Regions from separate parts of the Clostridium moutaii genome, predicted to be linked through region 1. Evidence: riboswitches for the same ligand, from Rfam matches in the RefSeq annotation. Region 1 holds a riboswitch; each other region holds the start of a gene.

Evidence for each region. A riboswitch is a leader RNA that binds a small molecule or an ion and turns the genes downstream of it on or off. The one in region 1 is predicted to bind thiamine pyrophosphate.
Region 2: another riboswitch for thiamine pyrophosphate. It lies ahead of AB8U03_RS01635 (TatD family hydrolase); the one in region 1 lies ahead of AB8U03_RS11210 (thiamine-binding protein).
Region 3: another riboswitch for thiamine pyrophosphate. It lies ahead of tenA (thiaminase II); the one in region 1 lies ahead of AB8U03_RS11210 (thiamine-binding protein).
Region 4: another riboswitch for thiamine pyrophosphate. It lies ahead of thiC (phosphomethylpyrimidine synthase ThiC); the one in region 1 lies ahead of AB8U03_RS11210 (thiamine-binding protein).

The regions. Positions count from the first base shown of each region.
Region 1 covers NZ_JBGEWD010000010.1:30,511-33,712, forward strand. The annotation lists gene AB8U03_RS11195 (replicative DNA helicase) at 1-892, shown strand, start outside; tRNA gene AB8U03_RS11200 (tRNA-Thr) at 1,028-1,103, shown strand; gene thiW (energy coupling factor transporter S component ThiW) at 1,282-1,785, opposite strand; gene AB8U03_RS11210 (thiamine-binding protein) at 1,791-2,099, opposite strand; TPP riboswitch at 2,284-2,383, opposite strand; gene AB8U03_RS11215 (carbohydrate ABC transporter permease) at 2,751-3,202, shown strand, end outside.
Region 2 covers NZ_JBGEWD010000001.1:304,852-308,053, reverse strand. The annotation lists gene AB8U03_RS01640 (LTA synthase family protein) at 1-1,240, shown strand, start outside; TPP riboswitch at 1,318-1,420, shown strand; gene AB8U03_RS01635 (TatD family hydrolase) at 1,488-2,222, shown strand; gene AB8U03_RS01630 (ABC transporter permease) at 2,239-2,991, shown strand; gene AB8U03_RS01625 (ABC transporter substrate-binding protein) at 3,004-3,202, shown strand, end outside.
Region 3 covers NZ_JBGEWD010000009.1:75,881-79,082, reverse strand. The annotation lists gene AB8U03_RS10635 (ABC transporter substrate-binding protein) at 1-132, shown strand, start outside; gene AB8U03_RS10630 (ABC transporter permease) at 95-844, shown strand; gene AB8U03_RS10625 (ABC transporter ATP-binding protein) at 895-1,503, shown strand; TPP riboswitch at 1,585-1,696, shown strand; gene tenA (thiaminase II) at 1,777-2,436, shown strand; gene AB8U03_RS10615 (ABC transporter ATP-binding protein) at 2,439-3,194, shown strand; gene AB8U03_RS10610 (ABC transporter permease) at 3,191-3,202, shown strand, end outside.
Region 4 covers NZ_JBGEWD010000005.1:23,224-26,425, reverse strand. The annotation lists gene thiC (phosphomethylpyrimidine synthase ThiC) at 1-1,166, opposite strand, end outside; TPP riboswitch at 1,291-1,390, opposite strand; gene AB8U03_RS06655 (carbon-nitrogen hydrolase family protein) at 1,669-2,592, shown strand; gene ggt (gamma-glutamyltransferase) at 2,833-3,202, opposite strand, start outside.

The DNA of each region.
Region 1 (3,202 bases):
ATCCAATAATATGAAGACTTCAGATTTTGAATCCATGAATGCTGTGCTTGAAAGAGGATTTTTAGAAATAGAAAGATTATTTAATAATAAAGGAGAAACTACAGGGATAGCTTCAGGATTTAGAGAATTGGATGCTAAAACTTCCGGTTTTCAAAAGGGAGACATGGTTTTGGTGGCAGCAAGACCTTCTATGGGTAAAACAACTTTTGCATTGAACATAGCGGAATATGCAGCTTTAAGAGAAGGAAAAAAGGTAGCTATATTTTCTCTTGAAATGTCAAAAGAGCAACTGGCATATAAATTATTATGTTCGGAGGCTCATATAGATATGCTAAAGCTTAGAACTGGAGATCTAGAAGATAAAGATTGGGAAAATATAGCCAGGGTTTCAGGACCTCTGGCTGCATCAAAGATATTTATAGACGATACGGCGGGTATATCAATTATGGAAATGAGATCTAAATGCAGGAGATTGAAAATAGAACAGGGTATAGACATTATAGTTGTGGACTATCTTCAACTTATGAGTGGAGGAAGAAGTTCAGAAAATAGACAACAGGAAGTATCGGAAATATCCAGATCAATTAAAGCTCTTGCCAAGGAGATGCAGTGTCCGGTTATTGCATTATCTCAGTTATCCCGTGCCCCTGAGGCAAGGACAGATCACAGACCCATGCTTTCAGATCTAAGAGAGTCTGGTTCAATAGAACAAGATGCAGATATAGTCATGTTTTTATATAGAGATGAGTACTATAATAAAGAAACAGAAGAAAAAAATGTAGCAGAATGTATTATTTCAAAACAGAGAAATGGTCCTACAGGTACTGTAAAACTGGCATGGATGGGGCAGTTCAGTAAATTTGGAAATCTTGATGTAATTCATCAGGAATAAAACAATAAGTCATTATAAAAATTATTCATAATGACTTATTGTTTTGATACTTATTTGTGGACAATAATATTATAAAATAAATTAATTTATATTTGATTATAATCAGGATTTGTATTAAAATAATAATGTGTCTTTGCTCCTATAGCTCAGTTGGTAGAGCAACTGATTCGTAATCAGTAGGTCACAGGTTCGACTCCTGCTGGGAGCACCAGATAAAACAACGGCTGTAATTTCTACAGCCGTTGTTTTTGCAATATTTTTCTAGGCTTTTATTTAAAGGTAATTCCCTCCGATTCCAGAAGGGACCTTTGAACTAAAATAGTTTGACTAAAATAAAACTAGCTTTACTTAAGCTAGTTTTATGAATGCCCATGTTAAAAAAGGATTGTTTAGTTATTTACAAGAGACTTTAAATATGGAAGCACCTTTGATTTATCAAGTGCCTTTAGAAGTATATACCCTAAAGTTGCTCCCATTAGGGATGCGGGAATGAAAAAGGGGATATAAGTGAAGACTGAAGTTTTGGGAAGTCCGTAAAAAGCTCTCATAAATGGGTATGAAATGATTGCACTTAAAATTCCTGTTCCAATTACTTCTCCCACTACTGCCCAGATGAATTTATGAAATTTTTTGTACAGCAGTCCTGAAAGAAATGCCCCTACTACAGCTCCTATTACAGCCAAAATTGTGCTTCCGTTTAATATCATTCTCATAAGTCCTGTCATAAGAGCACAATTGAATCCCCAGAGGGGTCCCAGAAAAACTGCACCTATGACATTTGCAAAGTGTTGAAATGGAGCCATTCTTGGAAAGGATACAAAAGTACTGAGTACGTAGGATATACTTGCCAGCAGTGCTGTAAAAACTTCCTTTTTGATAATGGATTTTTTCATTTTGTTTACTTGCCTCCATTCATTTCAGGATGATGTTTTTTCGTCTTTTTCTCAATACTCCAGACACCTTCTGGGTTGTAGCTTATTTTAATGTAGGACATTACACTTGGTGCCCCCTGTTCTATACAGATGATCTGACACCTTTTTACTATATCCATGAGCTGGTCATAATCACCTTCAATTGTGGTTTCAAAAGGGCCTACGAATATGTTCAAACCGGTACTCTTGATATAGGCAATAACTTTGTCCACAATGGAGATTACATCTTCACCCTCTACTTTTGGCAATACCTGAATTGCTACACTTGCATTCATTTTATCAATCCTCCTAGATATTATTTATAAATAAAAAAAGCATAAAAAGTAAATACGCCCGCGGTGGTGTACCCCTTTTCATGCTTTTTAAATTTGCATAAAAGTTATGTAGTGCTATTTATTTTGTTTAATATTATAAAAAGCTGTTCTAATCGTATAGATTAAAACAGCTTGATTCCAATATCAGAATTATGTTTTGACTTCCTACGACAGTATTAACTGACAGGTTCTAAGGGTCAGGTTTTTAATCCTTCTCAACTATATTAGTCCCCCTGTAACTACTATTAAATTTTATTTAATTATACCACTAATTTGCTGGGAAGACAATACCTGTAAAGGTATTTAAAATGGTAAATTTTTATCTAATTCTTTAAATGTGATATGAAAAGATGGAGATTCATTTCCTATAAAACGTGATATCTATTAATGTATGCTCAGCTTGACAGATCTAAATTTCAATTTAAAACAATAAAAGGAATGCAGAAGAAGATGTTAAAGGTCACCCACTGGTTATAGTGGGTATTTTTATATATAAAAGTTTATGATCATACTGCATAAGTATTTGTTAAATATATTTAACCATAATATAAACCTTTATTAATATTGGTGGGGTAGTATATATTTGTAAATAAAATTAATGGAGGTATCTAAATGGAAAAAGCAGCACAACAGATGAATTTAACTCAAAATAAAACTGTTGAAAAGAAAAAAATTATAAATATTTTGGAACCATATTTATATATTATCCCTTGCATAGGCATATTTATAGGATTTACTTATTTCCCATTTTTCAAAACTATATATTTAAGTTTATTTAATACAAATGCCCAGGGAGAGACAAGTTCTTTTGCTGGATTATCTAATTATGTTGATTTATTTAAAGATCCTTCTTTTATTAATAGCGTGATTGTCACTTTCAAATATGTCATTGTGACTACAATACCGTCTATATTAATTGGACTGATGTTAGCACTTGTATGTAACAACAAATTAAAATTCAAAGGGTTATTCAGCACTATGTATGCCATGCCTATGGCAGTGTCTTCCGCATCAGCTGCAATAATATGGATGCTTCTATTTAATCCAAGTATAGGGTTTATAAA
Region 2 (3,202 bases), on a different contig from region 1:
CAATTCAATTTCTGCCAATATAACTAAATTGGCACCTATTTCTAAAGAAAAAGTTGATACCATAGATGATTTTATGGATAAAAACAAATCGGATAATAAAAACTTAAAGGGATCTGTAAAGGGAAAAAATTTGATAATGATACAGGTGGAAGCTCTTCAGGAATTTGTAATAAATGCTTCCATAAATGGACAGGAGATAACTCCAAATTTAAACAGGTGGGTGAAGAGATCCGAGTATTTTGATAATTTTTACTATCAGGTAGCTGCAGGAGGTACTTCCGATGCAGAGTTCATGACCAATAATTCCATGTATCCAGCTCCTGCGGGAGCAGTTTATTTTCTATATTCAGGAAATAAATTCCAGGCAATGCCTGAAAACTTCAAAAACAATGGCTACAGTACAGCAGCATTTCATGGCTTTAGGGAAAATTTCTGGAACAGGGATATAATGTACAAACGCTTTGGATTTGATGATTTTTACGGTGAAAAAAGTTATAGGCAAGATGAATCCATAGGGCTGGGATTAAGTGATAAATCTTTTTTAAATCAGTCACTTGTAAAATTGAACAATATGAAATCACCCTATTATGCTTTCTTAATAACACTCACAAGTCATTTCCCCTACGATGCTGTGGATAAATATGGTAATTTTGATGTGGGAAATTTAAAAGGAAGTCTTATTGGAAATTATCTGCAGGCCATACATTATACAGATGAGCAGCTGGGAATGTTTTTGGATAAACTTGATGAAAATGGAACACTGAAAAATTCAGTTGTAATGCTTTATGGTGACCATTATGCAATACCTAAGGACAAAGAGCAGCAGCTGTTCAAATTTTTAAATATGAGTTCTACTTCTGATGTGAACTGGGAAAAACTTCAGAAAGTGCCTCTTCTCATACATTTTCCCGATGAATCGGTAAAAGGTGTGAATAATACCTATGGGGGTGAAATGGACATATACCTTACAGTATGTAATTTATTTGATCTTCCCGGAAAAGATATGTTTGGGAAAGATCTTTTCAATCCCAATAGTCAGAGGATTATATTTAGAAATGGTTCTTTTATAGATAAAAATTATTATTATTCCTCCCAGGATGATGTGTACTACAATGTCAAGACCGGAAAAAGGATACCTGAAAACAGCAGCCTTAAGAAGGATGAGGAGGATGTGTTAAATCAGCTTGGATATTCCGATTATATACTAAAACATGATGCAATTGACAAATTGGATAAATAAATTGTGAATGTGTACATAAAATATTTACATATTTATAAATAAGTGATAATATAATAATGTAATAAATCTAATATTGTCTGTAGTGTCAGGGGTGCCGTGACGGCTGAGAAAAGTGAAAGCTTTAACCCTTTGAACCTGATTCGGGTAACTCCGACGTAGGGAAACCGCTTTACAATTCGTATCCTGAAGCACTATTTATAAATAGTGCTTTTATTTTTTGTCAAAGTTTTATAGGGGGATAATTTAGATGTTTGTTGATGCTCACAATCACATGGATTTTTATGGCAAGAACTTAAAAAAAGCACTTGATATCATAGAAAAAGATGATATCGTGACTTTGGGATGTTCCATGGATCTGAAAAGTTATATTTTCACAAAAAAGATAAGTGCAGAAAATGAAAATATAATACCCTGTTTTGGAATACACCCCTGGGAAGCATATAAAAATTGCGGTGATCTTGATGGCTTTGACGGTTATGTCAAGGAGTGCAGGGCCATAGGAGAGATAGGTCTTGATTATTATTGGGTTTTGGAGAGTGAAAAATATCCCAAAATGGGCAGGGTATTTGAATACTTTCTGGACAGGGCAAAATACTATGACAAGATAGTAAATATTCACACCAAGGGAGCGGAAGAAAAAATACTGGAATATATAAGAAGTTATAAATTGAGAACACCTATAATTCACTGGTACAGCGGAAAGGTGGATACTCTTAAAGAACTTTTAAAATTGGGATGCTATTTTACCATAAGTGTTGATATAGGGTATTCCAGGCTTACAGATGAAATAGTGAAGATTCTTCCCATGGATAGAATATTGACCGAAACAGACGGACCCACTTCTCTTGAATGGGTGAATAAAGAGTATGGATACCCCTGTGAAGTTGAAAATATTGTAAAAAAGATCTCCAGTATAAAAGGGACTCAATATGAAGAGGTTAAAGACAAAATATCCAGCAATTTTAACAGATTTAAATTATGAATTTAAGGTGTTTAAAATGAAAAAATCAGAAAATATTCAAGATAAGATATACCCGGTAGTTACCATAGCAGCAGTTGTGGTTTTATGGCAGATAATAGTGAGCTTTCAGTATATACAGCCTTATATTCTTCCTTCTCCATGGGATATTATAAAGACTCTTGCTTCGGACTTTAAAAATATAATGGAAAATACGGAAACCACGCTTTATGAATCCTTTATAGGATTTTTCATATCCATAGTATTTTCTTTTGTACTGGCTATAATAATGGACAGTTTTCATGTGGTCAAAAAATCACTTTATCCTATTTTATTAATATCCCAGACAGTTCCCACTATAGCCATAGCACCGCTTTTTATAATATGGTTCGGATTTGGAGCACTTCCCAAGATAATAGTTGTAATAACGGTATGCTTTTTTCCCATAGTTGTAAGCCTTGTAGATGGTCTTGAAAAAATAGACATGGACTACATAAATCTGTTCCATAATATGAAGGCATCAAAATTACAGATATTTTACCATCTAAAACTTCCCTATGCTCTGGTCAACTTTTTTTCAGGTTTGAAGATTGCCGCAACTTACATGATAATGGCTGCAATTATAGGTGAATGGCTGGGGGGAGACAGCGGAATAGGTGTATACATGGTGAGGGCCAAAAACGCCTATCAGCTGGACAAGGTATTTGCCTCAATTCTGGTTATTGTTGCAGTGAGCATTGCAATAATCTATATGATAGACTTTATAGGCAAAAAAATAATACATTGGAAATAAGAGGGGATAATAATGAAAAAAAGCAGATTTATATTTTTAATACTGGCTATTTTTACAATCGTACTGGCATTGGACGGATGCGGGACAAATGATAAAAAGGAAACATCAAATTCCTTAGACAAGACAACTGTAATATTGGACTGGACTCCGAATACAAATCATACTGGATTGTATGTGGCCTTGAATAAAGGATATTATAAGGATGAAGGAC
Region 3 (3,202 bases), on a different contig from region 1:
TTTATAAGTGCAAAAGATGGAAAACAAATTCTTCAAAAATTTTATGAAGTTTTATATGAAAGTGATCCAAAATCTGTTGGGGGAAAGATACCGGATGAGAATTTCTATTACAGTGGAACCAAAGGTAATTAAAAAATTATTTATATTAATATTCTGGTTGTCTATATGGGAGTTTTGCTCCATTTTTATAAATAATTCACTTCTTTTACCATCACCTTTTGAGGTAATAAAAACACTATTTGTTTTAATGAAAGAAGCTTATTTTTGGAAAAGTGTTTTTAGCAGCATAATAAGGGTAATTTCAGGAATTTTGATATCTGTAATTGTAGGCATTGTGCTTGGTGTAGCTGCAGGTCTCAACAAATTTATAGAAGAAATTCTAGATCCTCTTATAATTACAATGAAGGCAACTCCTGTTATGTCCATAATTATTATAGCTTTAATTTGGTTTACTTCATCTTATGTGGTTATTTTTACAGCTGTCCTAATATGTTTTCCAATAGTATACACAAATGTAATTCAGGGAATAAAGTCTGTGGATGAAAAGTTAATTCAGATGGCAAATGTATATAAGGTTAAAAAAAAATATTTATTAAAAGATATATATCTTCCAAGCATAAAAAATTATATTGTGTCAGGTATACTCATGTGCCTTGGAATTGGCTGGAAGGTTTCAGTTGCGTCAGAAGTATTGAGTACACCTAATTACTCCATAGGATTAAATCTTTTAAATTCTAAAACAACTCTTGAAACTCAGGAGCTGTTTGCATGGACTATTGTAGTTGTAATACTGAGTTTTATGTTTGAAAAGATATTTAAACATTATTTAGATGTAAAAAAGTAATTTCTAATATGAAAATTTAAATTGCGTAAGTATAGAGGAAGGTAGCTTGCATGGAAAATGATGATAAATATGAAGTTATGATTAGAAATTTAAATAAGTCCTATGGGGGAGTGCCTGTATTTACAAATTTAAATGTGAACTTTCTAAAAAACAAAATCACAGTGGTACTTGGACCCTCAGGTTGTGGCAAAACCACTCTTTTAAATATTATAAGTGGAATTGAAAAAGATTATAGTGGACAGGTGGATTTGGAGAGCAGCAGGCTATCTTACATTTTTCAGGAAGATAGATTGATTTCACATCTTACAGTGTACGAAAATGTGGCCTTTGTATTGAAGTCAATAATGAGTAAAATTGAGGTGAATTTAACTGTAAATAAATTTTTAAGCATGGTGGAATTGTCAAATTGCAAGAGTAAATTTCCAAGAGAATTAAGCGGTGGTATGAAGAGAAGAGTTGCACTTGCCAGGGCCTTTGCCTACAAAAGTGATTTGCTTTTAATGGATGAACCTTTTAAAGGCCTGGATGATAGATTAAAAGGTGACATAATAAAGAAATTTTTATCACTTTATAGGGAAAATAAAAGAACAATTATACTGGTAACTCATGATAAAGAAGAAGCAAGTGAGCTAGGTCATATAGTTTATTCGCTGGAGTGAAATGCAATAGAAATATTGATTAATTTCAATTATTGTAGTAATATAATTGGTGTTTATGTAATATATAAAATTAAATACTTTTATATATCCCGGGGGGGCTGGTGCTACCGGCTGAGAGTAAGGATTAAATCCTTAGACCCTATTTATACCTGATCTGGTTAATGCCAGCGTAGGAAGAGGCCACATGTAATTTAGCGAGTAAAGGTACAAACCTCTTCAGAAGGTTGTACCTTTTTTTATGAAAATAATTGTGAATTGAAAAAGGGGGATTATATGAAGACATCTATAAAATTGTATGACAGTGTAAAGGACATATGGGATTCTTATTATCAGCATCCTTTCATAAAAGGGATAGCAGATGGAAGTTTGGAGATAGATAAATTTAAATTCTATATGATTCAAGATTATATATATCTTTTGGATTATGTAAAAATATATGCTCTTGGAGTGGTTAAATCCAATGAGGAGAGTACGATGAGGGGCTTTTCCAAAATGGTGGATAATATATTAAATGGGGAAATGAATATACATAGGACTTATATGAAGAGACTTGGCATTGGGAAAAAGGATATAGAGAATACCAGAGCTTCCATTGAAAATATTTCATATACAAATTATATGTTGTCAGTGTCTCAGATGGGTGATTTAATGGATTTGACTACTTCACTTCTAGCTTGTATGTGGAGTTATTACTTAATTGGAAAAAAACTGAGCAAAATAGATGGTGCCGCCCAGCATGAATTTTATGGACAGTGGATAAATGGATATGCATCAGAGGATTATGAAAGGGAAACCGAGTGGATAATTGATCTGCTTGATCATCTAACTGAGGACATATCGGAGAAGAAATTTAAAAAATTAAAGGAAATTTTTATAAATACCAGTGAATATGAGAGAATGTTTTGGAACATGGCATATAAAAAGGGGATGTAATCGTGCTGGAATTTAAAAATATAAGTTTTAAATATGATGAAGATCCTGATTTCATAATAAAAAATTTGAGCTTTACTGTGAATAAAGGTGAATTTATAAGTATAGTAGGTCCCAGCGGATGTGGCAAAAGCACTGTGTTCAGACTTATTTGCAAATTGGAAAGGCCTTTTGAGGGAGATATATTTTTAAAAAATAGAAATATTAATGCTTTGAAAAAAGGATACATAGGATATATGCCTCAAAATGACCTTTTAATACCCTGGAGAACTATACTTCAAAATTCTTCACTGCCTCTTGAAATCAAAGGTGAGGATTTAAAAAAAGCAAGGTATGAAGCTGAAAAAATACTTAAGGCCTTTGGACTTGAAAAATACAAGAATAAATACCCGAAGGATTTATCAGGAGGCATGCGTCAGAGGGTTTCTTTTACAAGAACTCTTCTTACAGGAGCGGATATGCTTCTTTTAGATGAACCTTTTAGTGCGCTGGATGCAATAACAAGACTTTCCATGCAGGAGTGGCTTTTAGATAAATGGTCAAATTTAAATAAAACGGTGTTGTTCATAACACATGATGTAGAAGAAGCCCTCTTTTTATCAACAAAGATATTTATAACAGATGGAAGTCCCATAAGAAAATTTAAAGAAATAAAAGTGGATTTAAGTTATCCCAGGACAAGAGGTATGCTTGATAGCCCTGATATGTTAGAAATAAAGGGAGAGCTTATAAGTGAATTGAAAAAGGGGGTAAGGTTGTGAAAAAATAC
Region 4 (3,202 bases), on a different contig from region 1:
ATAGCAATATCAAACATTTTATTCCAGTCAAGATTTCTCCTTGCTTTACTCATTTCATTATCCCATTTCCTTGCATTTTTAATTCCCTTTGCAATATCAGCTGCATGAGCAGCTATTTTAGTGGCAATTATTCCTTCTTTTACATCATCTAAATCAGGTAGTCTTAAATGTTCTGCTGGTGTTACATAGCACAAAAAATCTGCTCCACTAGATGCTGCAATAGCTCCTCCTATAGCGCTTGTAATATGATCATAACCTGGTGCTACATCCGTAACTATAGGTCCAAGTACATAAAATGGAGCATCATAGCATAGTTTCTTTTCAAGCATCATATTAGTTTGTATTTCATTTAGTGCCATATGCCCTGGACCTTCTATCATAACCTGTACATTTCTATCCCATGCTTTTTTTGCAAGTTCTCCCAAAGTCATTAACTCTTTAATTTGACTTGCATCTGTAGAATCGCAAATTGAACCTGAACGACATGCATCTCCTAAGCTTATAGTTACATCATACTTTTCACATATATCTAGTACTTTATCAAAATGCTGATAGAATGGATTTTCTTTATTATTTAACTGCATCCACGCAAAAAGCAGAGTTCCACCTCTTGATACCAAGTTAGTCAGTCTTGGATTTCTCTTGAAGATGTTTGCTGTTTCCCTATTTATACCTGCATGGATAGTCATAAAGTCTACACCATCTTTCGCATGAGTTTCTACAACATTTAACAAATCTTCTGCAGTCAAATCCTTTAATTCTTTGTCATAAAATCCAACAGCATCATACATAGGAACTGTTCCAATCATACCAAAATATATATCAACTATTTTCTTTCTAAATTCTTGAGTTTTACCAAAACAGCTTAAATCCATTATTGCTTCAGCCTTCATATCAATAGCAAGTTTTACCTTTTTAATTTCTTCTTCTATATTATTACAGTCTTTAGAAATTCCAAGATTTACATTTATTTTGGTTTTTAATCCTTTACCTACACCTTCAGCGTTCAAATTCTTATGGTTCTTATTAGCTGGTATAACCACCTTTCCCCTTGCAACTAATTTCATCAATTTTTCTATATCCATATTTTCTTTTTCAGCTACTGTTTTCATTTCTTTTGTTACTATACCTTTTCTAGCTGCATCCATCTGTGTTGTATAATTCATCTTATACCTCTCCTTATCCTTATAAATTAAAATTTTAAATAATAAAAGCATGCATACAATATATCTATTGCATACATGCTCAATAAAATTAGCTTCACAAACTTCTACACAAAAAATGTAAAGAAGTTATTTAATAATTGCTTCCTTCGCTAGTATTAACTGGATCAGGTTCAAAGGGATCGAATTTTTTTCATCTCAGCATTTAAGCACCCCTGCAATAGATATAATATTTAATTTTATAAATACTTTATTATTTTATATAAATTATGAAATAATATTCTATATTTGTCAAGTTTATATTAACTTAGAAGAATTATACATACTAAACTTGAGCATTAGATTGAGAAATTTTAGCTTGATTCAAAAGTTAAGAATTTCATTACCAAATAAAAGCAGTATGAATATCTTGTTAATCTATAACAAAATCACTTATAAGAGGCACAGAAGCAGTGTAATCCTTTAGTTTATATGCTATAATTATTAAAAAATAGGAGGTATTATTATGAAACAATTAGAAAAAGATTGTAAAGTTGCTCTTATACAGGCAGCACCTGTTCTGTTTAATAAGGATGCAACCATTGATAAAGTTGTTCAGGAAATTCTTGAAGCCGGAAAGCAAGGTGCCAATCTGATTGTCTTTCCGGAATCTTTTGTTCCTTGCTATCCATATGGAATAACCTTTGGCTTTACCGTAGGCAGTCGTACCGAGGAGGGTAGAAAAGACTGGAAAGTTTATTACGACAATTCTGTCATTGTACCAAGTGCTGATACAGACCGCATCGCCAAAGCAGCCGGTCAGGTACATGCCTATGTCAGTCTTGGTATCACAGAAAGAGATATCAATAATTGTACCCTTTATTGTACTAATCTGTTTTTCTCACCGGAAGGAAAGCTTGTCGGCAAGCATCGTAAATTAAAACCAACCGGTGCAGAGCGCTTCATCTGGGGTGACGGTAATGAAGGTGCCTTTCCTATCATTGATACTCCCTGGGGAAATATGGGTAGTTTGATCTGTTGGGAAAACTATATGCCTTTGGCACGTGTAGCTCTTTATATGAAAGGAGTTACACTTTATCTTGCACCTAACACAAACAACAATGAAGAATGGCAAACCACAATACGTCACATAGCAATAGAAGGACACTGTTATGTAATTAATGTCAATCAATATGTGACAAAAGATATGTATCCTGATATCTTCCATTGTCCGGATGAAATAGCAAAATTACCAGACGGTGTTCTTACTGGCGGTAGCTGCATTGTCGATCCATTTGGACATTACGTCACAGAACCTGTATGGGATAAGGAAGAAATTATTTATGTAGACATCGATATGGAGCAGGTTCCACTTAGCCGTATGGAATTTGATGGAACAGGCCATTATTCACGCCCAGATGTTCTAGAACTTGTTATTCATGAAAACTAAATCTAAAGCACATGCTAAAATAAAAATTATTAAAGACATAAGTATACCTACTATCAGGGAATGAACTTTGTAGATTCTCATGGCCAAAGTGAAGTTGTTTATGCTTTCTGCACAAGCATAAATAATCCTTTTAAAATATAAGAGTCTACTTTAAATTTTATGATTAATTATAGTAGGCTCTTGTGTTTACATTATATAGTATATACTTTTCAATATATGACACAGCTGCTGATATTATTCCTACCAGGAATATACAGTACCATCACCTCTCCAATCTGTTCCACCAACCAAAACTCCATTTTCATTTTTCCATATTATCTGCCCTCTTCCAAATACACCGGTATCAATATCATAATTTACATTATGCCCCCTTGTATATAGATCTGCTGCCAGATAAGAAGGAAACTGCTGTTCAAGGCTTATATCCTTTCCATAAGTCCAGAGCCACCTGGGTGCATCCAATGCCGCCTGAGGATTTAGTCCAAAATCAATAGAATTCATCAATACCTGAACATGCCCCTGAGGCTGCATAAATGCTCCCATAACTCCAAAGGGACCCACTGGATTATTATCTTTCATTAAAAATCCGGGAATTATGGTATGATAAGGC